4 regions of the Blautia sp. AF19-1 genome follow, and region 2 is predicted to be linked to each of the others. Evidence: predicted binding sites of a transcription regulator. Region 2 holds the regulator's gene; each other region holds the start of a gene.

Region 1 (3,153 bases), on a different contig from region 2:
GTCCGCCTGAACCTGTTCTACCTGGCTGTTCTCGTTCTCGGTCTTAATATCTGGACTACAAACGATAACGCCCTGTACACCGCAGGTCTTGGTCTTGCCAACATCTTCCATCAGAGGAAAAAACCGATGGTTCTCCTTTCCGGTATCATCGGAACGGTTGCCTCCGTATGGCTGTACTACAACTTCTGCGGCTGGCTCAACATTCTGAATTGTACCCTGCCGCCGGTCGGCACGATTCTGGTACTCGCCTACTTCATGAACAAAGAGGACTTTGAAACCGATCAGCCGAAGCTTAAAACCGTAGACTGGTTTGCGGTTGCCGGTGTCATTCTCGGTGCCATTGTTGCGAACCTCTTACACTGGGGCATCGCTTCCATCAACGGCATGGCTGTTGCCGCTGTATGCTACTGTGTCGGACAGGCCGTAAACAAAAGAAAATAACAATAACGCCCTTGGCATGTTTCTCGCTTTCATCCTGGAAACATGTTCAGGGCTTTTTATTTCTTCTGATTCGCGTTATAATGTATGCATAACTCTGCATAGTTACAATTTTCGAAACGAAAGGAAACTGCCCGGATGATCCATTCCACCGTATCTGCTCCCAAAGGAGAAAAAACAAAATACCGTCTTGCCGAATCCATGAAGGAGTGCATGAAAACAACACCCGTTGAAGAGATCACCGTGCGCCAGATCTGTGAAATCTGTGGTGTTACCCGCCAGACCTTCTACCGCAATTTTCTCGACAAATACGATCTGATCAACTGGTATTTTGATAAATTACTGACAAAATCCTTCGAACATATGGGTCGCGGAACGACCGTTTTTGACAGTCTGGAAAAGAAATTTACCTATATTCAGAAAGAAAAAGCTTTTTTCGCCGCTGCCTTCCGCTACGACAAGCAGAATTCTCTGCGTGAGCACGATTTCGACCTGATTCTCGCGTTCTACGAAAATCTGATTCACGAAAAAAGCGGCAGTCCGGTTTCACCGGAAATGCATTTTCTTCTCGAGATGTACTGTCAGGGTTCCATCACCATGACCGTAAAATGGGTGCTTACCGGCATGGATCTGACACCTTCCGAGTTTGCCGCTCTTCTCGTCCGAGCAATGCCGGAAGACTTAAAAAAACTGTTCCGGAATCTGCAGCTGCTCTCTTAGAGCGCGTGTCAAAGTGGGACTTGCAGATTGCGGAAATGGTTTTTCAGACACGCTCTGGTTATTTTTCACAAATTTTGTTCTGTTGTTTTTGTCACAATGGCGATTTTTTTTAAAGTGTTACACTTCGCTTCTTCTGTCACTTTCTTTTTCCCTTCCGGATTTGTTAATATAATAACAAGTTCAGTAAAACCATTCATTCATTTTAGAAGGGAGTTTTTCAATCATGGCAAATCGTATTAATTTAAATGCAACCTCTTATCACGGAGCAGGCGCTATTGCCGAGATCGCAAATGAAGCAAAGGCACACGGCTTCAAGAAAGCTTTCGTATGCTCTGACCCGGATCTGATTAAATTCAACGTTACTTCCAAAGTAACCGATATTCTGACCGCAAACGGACTCGACTATGAGCTTTACAGCGATATCAAACCAAACCCGACCATCGAAAACGTAAAACACGGCGTAGAAGCTTTCAAGGCATCTGGCGCTGACTATCTGATCGCCATCGGCGGCGGCTCTTCTATGGATACCTCCAAAGCCATCGGTATCATCATCGCAAACCCGGAGTTTGAGGATGTCAGAAGCCTTGAGGGCACCGCACCGACCAAAAATCCATGTGTACCGATCATCGCCGTTCCGACTACAGCCGGTACTGCTGCAGAGGTTACCATCAACTACGTTATCACCGACGTAGAAAGAAAACGTAAATTCGTATGCGTTGACCCGCATGATATGCCGATCATCGCAGTTGTTGACCCGGATATGATGTCCTCCATGCCGAAAGGCCTGACCGCTTCCACCGGTATGGACGCTCTGACTCACGCAATCGAAGGCTACACCACAAAAGCTGCATGGGAAATGACTGACATGTTCCATCTGAAAGCCATCGAACTCATCTCCAAATCTCTGCGCGGTGCTGTCGCAAACACCAAAGAGGGACGCGAAGGAATGGCTCTTGGCCAGTACATCGCAGGTATGGGCTTCTCCAACGTAGGTCTTGGAATCGCTCACTCCATGGCACACACCCTTGGTGCTGTTTATGATACCCCACACGGTGTTGCATGTGCCATGATGCTTCCGATCGTTATGGAATACAACCAGGAGTGCACCGGTGAGAAATACCGCGAAATCGCACGTGCCATGGGCGTTGCAGGTGTAGATGAAATGACTCAGGAAGAGTACAGAAAAGCAGCGATTGATGCTGTTAAGAAGCTGTCCGCAGACGTTGGAATCCCATCTGTTCTCGAGGCAGTCAAAGAAGAAGATCTGCAGTTCCTTGCAGATTCCGCACACGCAGATGCCTGCGCACCGGGCAACCCGAAGGATGCAAGCGTAGAAGATCTGAAGGATCTGTTCCGTAAAATCATGGCATAACGAACATAATTCGTTTCCCACATGCGAAGCGGATATTCGCAATCCGCTTCGCTACTTGCTCATAACCGAATAACTGCTCCGCAGTTTATCAGAAGGAGCTTGCACTCCTTCTGATACAAGCAAGTCCCCACCCACTGCTTATTGCTTTTCGCAATGGAAGCAGGGGACTTACTTGATTCGGTTAAATCACCCCGGAAAACAGAAGTTTTCATCCTGTTTTCCGGGGTGATTTTTCTTTTTATTTTACTGTATTTCCGTCTGCATCCACAGTCACGGTATTGACTGTTGCATTGTCGAGAACCATATTGATCATGCGCTCCATCATGATGTTGCGCACTACCGTATCTTCCCCGTAATAGTCATTGGCTGCTTTCAGGAAATCTTCCTGCGACATATTGGCATTGGCTGCCTCATCGTTTAAGATCTGCTGGTAATCCTGGTCATCTGTTGTCCAGCCTTCTGCCTCTTTTACGGCATCCAGAAGAAGGGCACTTTTTGCCATCGTTCCTGCATACGTTGCTTTCTCCTGATTGTAGGTCGCTCTGTCCGCATACTGCTCCAGATAGTCGTCCAGGGAAATGCCGTAATTCTGCAGATAGCTGGTATACCGTTTATCGTAATCC
Region 2 (3,153 bases):
TTTTTATTGTCCACTTCAACGACTTTTGTGACAACGCGGTCGAGAAAGTAACGGTCATGGGAGACGATCAGGACGGCTCCGCTGTAATTTAAAAGATACGTTTCGAGCCAGGAGATCGAGTCCATATCGAGGTGGTTGGTCGGCTCGTCGAGCAGAATGATGTCCGGTTTGGTGAGCAGCAGTTTACCAAGTGCCACGCGGGTCTTCTGACCGCCGGAGAGGGAGTCCACCTGTTTTTCAAAATCGCTCTCGGAAAAGCCAAGACCTTTTAAAACACCGACGACTTCACTGCGGTACGCGTATCCGTTTTCCAGTTCAAAGGTATGGGAGAGGCGGGTGTAGGTGGAAAGAAGTTCATCCAGCTCTGCACCGGATTTTGTATTCATATCACTTTCCATCTGACGGAGGCGTTCCTCCATATCAATCAGATTCTGTTTCGCGGTCAGCACTTCCTGGTAAATGGAAAGGTGTCCGGTCAGATCCTGATGCTGGGCGAGATAGCCCATCGTCTTTCCTTTGGAGAGGATGACCTCTCCCTCATCGGCCCTCATTTCGCCGATGATGATTTTTAACAGCGTCGATTTTCCGGCACCGTTGATGCCGACCAGTGCGGCTTTTTCGCGTTCTTCTATATGAAAAGATGCATTTTTGATAATTTCCGTTGTCCCGAATGCTTTCGAGATATTCTGACATGCAAGAATCATGTGGTTCCTCCAGATAACATATTTCTGTATTTTGACATAATACACCATCCTTATTATAGAGAGTAATACACAAAATTTCAAGAAATCTTTGACAATTTTCTATCAACCATATATAATATGAATATATGCAGGTGTAAATAAGGAGGAATTTATCTTGGAAGAAAAAGGAATTTCGCGGGCAGTTATCAAAAGACTTCCTAGATATTATCGTTACCTGGGCGAATTGCTGGAGGACGGAGTAGAACGGATCTCTTCCGGTGAGCTGAGCGAGCGGATGAAAGTGACAGCTTCCCAGATTCGCCAGGATTTAAATAATTTCGGCGGCTTCGGCCAGCAGGGGTATGGTTATAACGTGCGGTATCTGTACAGCGAGATTGGAAAAATCTTAGGTCTGGACAGAGTCCACAATATGATTTTTGTCGGAGCCGGAAATCTGGGACAGGCACTTGCCAATTATGCGGCCTTTGAAAGAAGCGGATTCAAAACGGTCGGTATTTTTGACGTCAACCCGGTATTAAAAGGAATCTCCGTGCGCGGAATTGAAATCCGCATGGCGGACGAGCTTCCGGAATTTATCAAGGAACACCATGTAGAGATTGCGGCTTTGACACTGCCAAAAGCAAAAGCGGTAGAGATGGCAGAGATTCTCGTGGACAACGGTGTAAAAGCAATCTGGAATTTTGCACATACCGATCTAAACTTAAAACTTCCGAAAGATGTGATCGTCGAGAACGTCCATCTTTCCGAAAGTCTGATGCGTCTCTCCTACAATCTGACCAGATATGAGGCGGAGCATCCAAAGAACAATTAAGAAACCAAAACAAAAGCAGGAGAGTCTTCGGGAAACCGGAGACTTTTTCTGTTCACTTTCCGGATAAGGCAGGAAAAGGAGGAAAAGCGATGAAACGGATTCTTACAGCAGCACAGATGAAGCAGGCAGACCGCAATACGATCGAAACCATGGGGGTACCGTCCCTGGTACTGATGGAGCGCGCGGCGCTGTCCTGCGTGGAGGAGCTTCAAAATGGAACATGGGATACAGGAAAAGTCCTTGCTGTGTGCGGTCCCGGAAATAATGGAGGGGACGGTGCGGCAATTGCACGGATTTTAAAGACGAAAGGGGTGGATGCGGAACTGTTCTGTCTTGGAAATCCGGAAAAATACAGTGAAGGCATGAGAGCACAGAAGAAAATTGCGGAAAATTATGGGGTCCGTGAGGTTAAGAATCCGGATTTCCGGGAATATACTGTTATCATAGATGCCATCTTTGGAATTGGCGTATCCCGTTCGCTGGCAGGGGAGTACCGGAGGGCAGTGGAAGCAATCTGCGCAAGCGGTGTTCCTGTTCTTGCCGTGGACATCCCTTCGGGGATCCACACGGATACCGGAGAGGTCCTTGATGCGGCGGTGAAAGCCAGAGCCACGGTGACATTTGCCTGTGCAAAGCCAGGGCTTCTTTTTGATCCCGGAAAACGATATGCCGGAGAGGTCCTGGTCCGTGATATCGGAATCGGCTTTGATGCAGGAGAAGAGGAGACGCCCTGGTACGGTTCAGTGGAAAAAGAAGATCTGGACCGGTTTCTTACCCGCACGCCGATGGGAAATAAGGGAACCTTCGGAAAGGTGCTGGTACTTGCCGGTTCCGGTGCCATGTGCGGAGCCGCTGTTTTGTGTGCCAGGGCAGTCCTTGCATCCGGTGCCGGCATGGTAAAGGTTGTGACAGAGGAAAGAAACCGTACGCCGCTTTTCTGTGCCCTGCCGGAAGCAATGGCGGATTTCTGGAAGGAGGATGAGCCGCTTCCGGAAGAAGCCCTGCTGCAGGATCTCGCCTGGGCGGACGCTGTTGTTGCGGGACCGGGGCTTTCCAAAAGCCGGACGGCAAAAGAACTGCTCGTTTTTACGGTGCAGCACACAGAAGTTCCTCTTGTTCTGGATGCAGATGCGCTGAACCTGATTGCAGAAGATGCAGAGATTCTTTCGGGCTGCCGGGCAGAAAAAATTTTAACGCCTCATGTAGGAGAGCTTGCACGGCTGCTGCACACGACCATTGCAGAATGCCAGCGTGAGCCGGCAGGAAGCGCCGGAAGGGCAGCCGAAAAATACCAGGCCTGCTGTGTACGAAAGGATTCCGTAACCGTGACAGCAGAGGAAGGGCGTGAGCAGTATTACATAAACACAAGCGGAAGCAGTGCGCTTGCGACGGCGGGAAGCGGCGATGTGCTCGCGGGAATCACAGGCGCCTTTGCAGCAAAACGTCAGTGTGAAAAAAATGAGAAAAAAATCAGCCTTGCCAAAACAGCGGCACTGGCGGCATATGCGCATGGAAAGGCGGGAGAGGCTGCGGAAGAAAAAAGCAGTGCTTCCTATGTAACAGCATCCGAGATTATCAGAGGATTGCAGTCAATCTGAGCAAAGCAGATCAGAATCACGGGTTCCCAAAAGGACTCCG
Region 3 (3,153 bases), on a different contig from region 2:
ATCCGCTCGTGATTTCCGGCCCCGTAATTCTGTGCGGTGAAAGTGGAGTAGGCATTTCCGAAATCCTGCACCGGCAGATAGGCAAAGGTATCAATTTTCACCGCGGCCGCAAATGCCGCCATGACCGCCGGACCGAAGCTGTTGACGAGCCCCTGTACCATTAGAATGCCGAAATTCATGACCGACTGCTGAATGCAGGTCATCGAAGAAAGATTCAGAATCTCTTTTAAAATGGAATGGCTGAAACGCCATTCTTTTTTTGACGGCAGCCACATGCGGCAGCGGAGCAGTACATAGAGCAGAATACCGACGGCGGACACATACTGCGCAAGAACCGTAGCGAGCGCTGCGCCTGCGATGCCGAACGGCAGTACAGCGACAAAGAGCAGATCCAGTGCAATGTTCAGCACAGCAGAGACAGCGAGAAAAATCAGCGGCACAGAAGAGTTTCCGAGCGCGCGCAGCATACAGGAAAAGAAATTGTATACGGATGTTGCAATAAGGCCGGCAAAGATAATCAGAAGATACGCCTGCATGCCGGGACGGACTTCATCCGGGACGCGAAGAAACGTAAGGATCGGCTCGATGCCTGCATAAACAGCGAGATTCAGCACGAGCGTAACGGCAAGGATCAGCAGAAACGCGTGGAGAATCGAAAGTTTTAAAGAAGAAAGATCTTTTCGTCCCTGATAAATCGAAAAGAGCGCACCGGCGCCCATCGACAGGCCGAGAAAAATGGAAGTCAGAAACGTCATCAGCGTATAGGAGGAGCCGACGGCGGCGAGCGCATTGCTTCCGAGAACGCGTCCGACGATCAGGGTGTCGGCAATGTTGTAAAACTGCTGCAACAGATTTCCTGCGATCATCGGCAGGGCAAACAGGATAAGAGAGCGGGAGATTTTCCCGCGGGTCAGATCGTAATACATAAAGAAACTTCTTTCCGAACATAATTGTTAATATTATAACATAAAAAATCAAAAAATGTCAATTTGCAGGATGAAGTGTACAAAAGTGCAATTGTCAGAAAATTTCGAAAAATCGAAGTTTATAAAATTTTTACAGATTTTGGGACACGTTCTGTAAAAAAACGGAAGATTTTCAGTTGATTTTTTTGGCCTTTTATGTATAATTAGAGTAGAAGAGGCCGGCTGGTCCGGTTTCTTCTAAAGGATACCTTCAAATTTTTGCATTTTGCAGAATGAAGCAGTATTACTATCAAAGGAAAGAGGTTAATTACAAGATGGCACAGATCGATTTAACAAAGTATGGCATCACCGGTACCACAGAAATTGTGTACAACCCTTCTTATGAGCAGTTATTTGAGGAAGAGACAAAACCAGAGCTGGAAGGCTATGAAAAAGGCCGGGAGACAGAGCTTGGTGCAGTTAACGTTATGACCGGTATCTATACAGGCCGTTCACCGAAAGACAAATACATCGTTGTGGACGAGAATTCGAAAGATACTGTATGGTGGACTTCCGATGAGTACAAAAACGATAACCATCCGGCAACCCAGGAAGCATGGGCAGCAGTAAAAGAGATCGCAAAAAAAGAGCTCTCCAACAAAAGACTGTTCGTTGTAGATGCATTCTGCGGTGCAAATAAAGATACCCGTATGGCTATCCGCTTCATCGTTGAGGTAGCTTGGCAGGCACATTTCGTAACTAACATGTTCATCAAACCTACAGCAGAAGAGCTTGAGAACTTCGAGCCGGATTTCGTTGTATACAACGCATCCAAAGCAAAAGTTGAGAATTACAAAGAGCTGGGTCTGAACTCTGAGACAGCAGTAGTATTCAACATCACAAGCCGTGAGCAGGTTATCATCAACACATGGTACGGCGGAGAGATGAAGAAAGGTATGTTCTCCATGATGAACTACTATCTGCCGCTGAAAGGCATCGCTTCCATGCACTGCTCTGCAAACACAGACCTGAACGGTGAGAACACTGCAATCTTCTTTGGACTTTCCGGAACAGGAAAAACAACACTTTCCACAGACCCGAAACGTCTTCTGATCGGTGATGACGAGCACGGCTGGGACGACAACGGAGTATTCAACTTCGAGGGCGGCTGCTATGCAAAAGTTATCAACCTGGACAAAGAGTCTGAGCCGGATATCTACAATGCGATCAGACGTGACGCTCTGCTTGAGAACGTTACTGTTGATGCAGAAGGCAAAATTGACTTCAATGATAAGAGCGTAACCGAGAATACTCGTGTATCTTATCCGATCAACCACATTGAGAACATCGTTCGCCCGATTTCTTCTGCACCGGCAGCTAAGAATGTTATTTTCCTGTCCGCAGACGCATTCGGCGTACTTCCGCCAGTATCTATTCTGACACCAGAGCAGACTCAGTACTATTTCCTGTCCGGATTTACTGCAAAACTTGCAGGAACCGAGCGCGGAATTACCGAGCCGACTCCTACCTTCTCTGCATGCTTCGGCCAGGCATTCCTGGAGCTGCACCCAACCAAATATGCAGAAGAGCTTGTTAAGAAAATGGAGAAGAGCGGAGCAAAAGCATACCTGGTTAACACAGGCTGGAACGGAACCGGAAAACGTATCTCCATCCGTGATACCCGTGGAATCATCGATGCAATCTTAAGCGGTGCTATCAACGAAGCTCCGACGAAGACTATTCCGTACTTCAACTTCGAAGTTCCGACTGAACTTCCGGGCGTTGATCCGGCTATCCTGGATCCTCGCGATACCTATGCTGATGCTTCCGAGTGGGAGACCAAAGCACTGGATCTGGCTGAAAGATTCATCAAGAACTTTGCAAAATATGAAGGAAACGCTGCTGGTAAAGCACTTGTTTCCGCTGGTCCGCAGAAATAAATTTTCTGAATTGACCGAAAGGAAGCCCCTGACATGAAAGTGTCAGGGGCTTTCTTTTATGAAAATATCTGGAGAAATAAAATAGTTTCCTGCCCGAAAGTACAGACTGATGGGACAGGAAACTATTTTACAGCACACTCTAAAATAATGCAAAAAATTTCAGCACCACAGAGCGTGAATTGTTGCGTCACTGGTTTTCGCCGTACCCTGATACGCCTTCAAAATAGAAAATAAGGCAGATCAGCAGGACAAGAGCAGTTCACGTACCATTTCTGCATCAAAGGTAACAGAGGAAACATGGTTGACTT
Region 4 (3,153 bases), on a different contig from region 2:
GTAGCCACCGCAGCACTCATTTCTCATCGGATATACGACCGGTGTTGCGCCAAGGGCTTTGATAAAATCTTCAATGATTGTCGGGTTCTCCGGATCATCGAACTGCATTGTGGTGCTCGGACGAAGCAGCATACAGCCGTAATATGCGCCGATTTTTCTTCCTTTTAATGGATTTACCACTTTCTCTTTGATCTTGTCAAATCCAACGACGTCACGCAGCACTTCCAGATAATGAAGTACTTTCGTTTCGCCAAGATATGGCTCGGAAAGAGCCATGTAGTTGTTTACTTTTGTCTGAATGTCTTCTACATTCGCCATGTCATCGTTTACGCGTTTGATCACGTGATGACAGGCGGAACAGACTGTGATCAGATCCTGTCCTTTTTCTTTGGCGTCTGCTAAGGCGCGAACCGAAGAAAGTTTTGTGGCGATTTCATCGGATGCCTGTGGATACACAGCTCCGCAGCACTGCCAGTTTTCAATTTCTTCCAGTTCAAATCCCAGAACTTTTGCGCACTCTCTGGCATAGTGATCCAGATCTTTTGCTTTGTTCTTCAGCGTACAGCCCGGAAAATAACTGTAGGTCATGGAATTGCTCCTTTCTTACTTGCTCCTGTTGGTTTCCATTTTTCCTGCGGTATCTTCTGTCCGGCACCGGAAAAGTTTCCGGTACTCTTTTTATGTACACCCGGCGGAAAATTTCTTCAGGCGCACGTTAAGGCAGTGGGAGATACCGCTCTTTCGCACTTTCTGCCACTGCCATAAATTTTATGTTTTGAGCTTATTGCCCGCTCTTAGTGCTCGATCTGTGCGATAACTGCTTTTAATGCGTCGGCACTTGCTTTGAGTTTTTCTACTTCCTCTTTTGTCATACGCATCGGAATCTTGCCCTGTACGCCTTTCGGTCCAACGAGGGTCAGTGTGCTTAAGCATACATCCTCGATGCCGTACTCACCGTGCATCATGGAAGATACGGTTGCTACAGAATCGGAAGAAGAAAGAATGGTTGCTACCAGTTTGCATACTGCAACAGATACTGCATAGAAAGTAGCTCCTTTGTTTGCAATAACCTGTCCGCCGGAAGTTCTTACGTACTCCAGCATAGCATCTTTGTCGATCTTGGTTACGTTCCTGCCCATTTTTTCTACGGTCTCGTAGTACTCGTCCAGACTGACACCGGAAACGTAAGCGCCGCTCCACGGAATGAAGGAAGTATCGCCGTGCTCACCGAATACGTAAGCGTGGATGTTTTTCTGGGCAATGTTGAGGTGTTCAGACAGTCCGCAGCGAAGTCTCGCGGAATCCAGCATGGTACCAGAACCAAGGATCTGGTTTTCCGGAAGTCCGGAGATCTTTGTAAACACGTAGGTCATGATATCAACCGGGTTGCTTACAATGATGTAGATGGCATTCGGAGCCGCTTTTACGATTTCCGGTGTGATGGATTTTAAGATGTTTACATTGGTCTGGGTCAGCTCAATACGGGTCTGGCCAGGCTTTCTTGCAATACCGGAAGTAATAATTACGATATCAGAGTCCTTGGCATCCTCATACTCACCTGCGATGATGGAGACCGGATCGCGGAAGCAGGTACCCTGCGCGATATCCATAACCTCTCCCTCTACTTTTTTCTTGTTAATATCGATGAGAACAATCTCAGACGCGATGTCTTCGTTCGACAGTGTATAGGCGATCGTAGATCCAACGCTTCCAGCTCCAATGATGGTAATCTTGCTGCTCATAAATACTCCTTTCTAAAATACCCCTAGTTGGTTTTTGTGATTGATAAATTTTTCACTTTCCTTATCATAGCACTATGACAAGAATTTAACAAGTGTTTTTTTCGAGCATTTTCGTGAAATCTTTTTTCTCACTGAGCCCGTACGCTTCCAGAAGGGGTGTTCTGGATATATTTCAATACAATTATACCATTTTTTGTTCTTTTTCACAAGAATTCTTTCCAAAAACTTACAGCTTTGTCCTTCATCCCGCAGAATTCGTCTTTTTCCGCATGGTTCCCGGGTTTTTGCTTTCTGTGTTTAGTTTCACACGTCTAACTTTCGTTCGTTATATTTTTAACAACTTTTCGTCATACGGGCTAGTTTCTGTCCTTCTTTTCTACATTTTGTAGGATGTATCCGCCAAATTTCCTGTCTGATTTTCATTTCTGCTGCCGCCAGACGCAAAAAAGACACGGATTTTTCTGTTCCGTGTCTTTTTTGCTCTGTTTTTTCTGTTTTTGCTTCTATTCTTCTGTTTCACGAGCCGTTGCCGCTTCGGCAAATGCATTTCCATATTCGGCAAGCGCCTCTTTTGCATAGACGGCATCTGACCGGTACGGCACATTTCTGTTTCCGACGTGCATCGTCACGTCCGCGCCTTTTCCAAGGATCAGAACAACCTCTCCCGGTACGGCGCCAAGAATCGCCTCCCGGATTGCTGCTCCGCGGTCCATGCGGATCTGGAAGGATGCACCTTCCTTTGCTATGTACCCGCCGATCTCCTCACAGATCGCCTGCGGATCTTCGTTTCCCGGATCATCCGGTACGAGGAAAATCCGGTCCGCCCGTTTTCCGGAAATCTCACCCATATCTTTTCTGCGGTTGAATGCTTTTCCGCCCGGGGTTCCGAACACAACGCTTACGCGGCTCCCCGGGTATTCGAGTGCTACGGTATCAAACATTTTTTCAAAACTCAGGCCATTGTGCGCGAAATCCACGATCGCCGTGACCTCGCCCGCGCTGCTCTCATACGTCTCCATCCTTCCCGGAACGGTGACGCCAAGGAGGCTTTCCTTGATCAGCGAAACCGGGATTCCCATCGACCAGGCAGCCGCAATGGCAGCTACGGCATTCTCCACATTGAAGGCTCCGTGCACCGGCAGGGTAAAATCTTCCGAGAAATCCGGTCCTGCCACATGGAAATAGAATTTTCCTCTGCCCGGCTTGATATCACTCACGCGGATTACAGCATTTTCTTTTGATCCAAACGTAACGACGCGCTCACATTTTGCCGCAGCTTTCAGGATTTCCCCGATATGGTCGCTGTCCAGGTTCACGCAGGCGCAGGTGCAGCGGTCGAAGATCTTTAATTTCGACTGGAAATAATCATCAAAATCCTTGTGCTCCGTCGGGCTGATGTGGTCCTTGGAGA

The links. The regulator Rex, encoded in region 2, represses fermentation and respiration genes when NADH is low (regulators of the CRP and FNR family bind a similar motif). The targets are predictions, from matches to a motif close to ATTGTTAANTANTTAACAAT.
Region 1: a site for Rex is predicted at 1,318-1,337, ahead of fucO (lactaldehyde reductase). Genes of this name have one in related genera too.
Region 3: a site for Rex is predicted at 950-969, ahead of pckA (phosphoenolpyruvate carboxykinase (ATP)). Genes of this name have one in related genera too.
Region 4: a site for Rex is predicted at 1,816-1,835, ahead of DWX26_RS00410 (L-lactate dehydrogenase). Genes of this name have one in related genera too.

The regions. Positions count from the first base shown of each region.
Region 1 is NZ_QUGQ01000024.1:15,507-18,659, forward strand. It holds partial or broken gene codB (cytosine permease) at 1-441, shown strand, start outside; gene DWX26_RS14315 (TetR/AcrR family transcriptional regulator C-terminal domain-containing protein) at 577-1,158, shown strand; gene DWX26_RS17955 (DUF6783 domain-containing protein) at 1,164-1,271, shown strand; gene fucO (lactaldehyde reductase) at 1,382-2,530, shown strand; gene tig (trigger factor) at 2,769-3,153, opposite strand, start outside.
Region 2 is NZ_QUGQ01000005.1:14,288-17,440, forward strand. It holds gene abc-f (ribosomal protection-like ABC-F family protein) at 1-704, opposite strand, end outside; gene DWX26_RS04245 (redox-sensing transcriptional repressor Rex) at 859-1,515, shown strand; gene DWX26_RS04250 (bifunctional ADP-dependent NAD(P)H-hydrate dehydratase/NAD(P)H-hydrate epimerase) at 1,605-3,113, shown strand.
Region 3 is NZ_QUGQ01000013.1:6,104-9,256, forward strand. It holds gene DWX26_RS09875 (MATE family efflux transporter) at 1-926, opposite strand, end outside; gene pckA (phosphoenolpyruvate carboxykinase (ATP)) at 1,241-2,845, shown strand; gene DWX26_RS09890 (AAA family ATPase) at 3,086-3,153, opposite strand, start outside.
Region 4 is NZ_QUGQ01000001.1:87,826-90,978, forward strand. It holds gene DWX26_RS00405 (CoB--CoM heterodisulfide reductase iron-sulfur subunit B family protein) at 1-588, opposite strand, end outside; gene DWX26_RS00410 (L-lactate dehydrogenase) at 795-1,742, opposite strand; gene DWX26_RS00415 (Mur ligase family protein) at 2,246-3,153, opposite strand, start outside.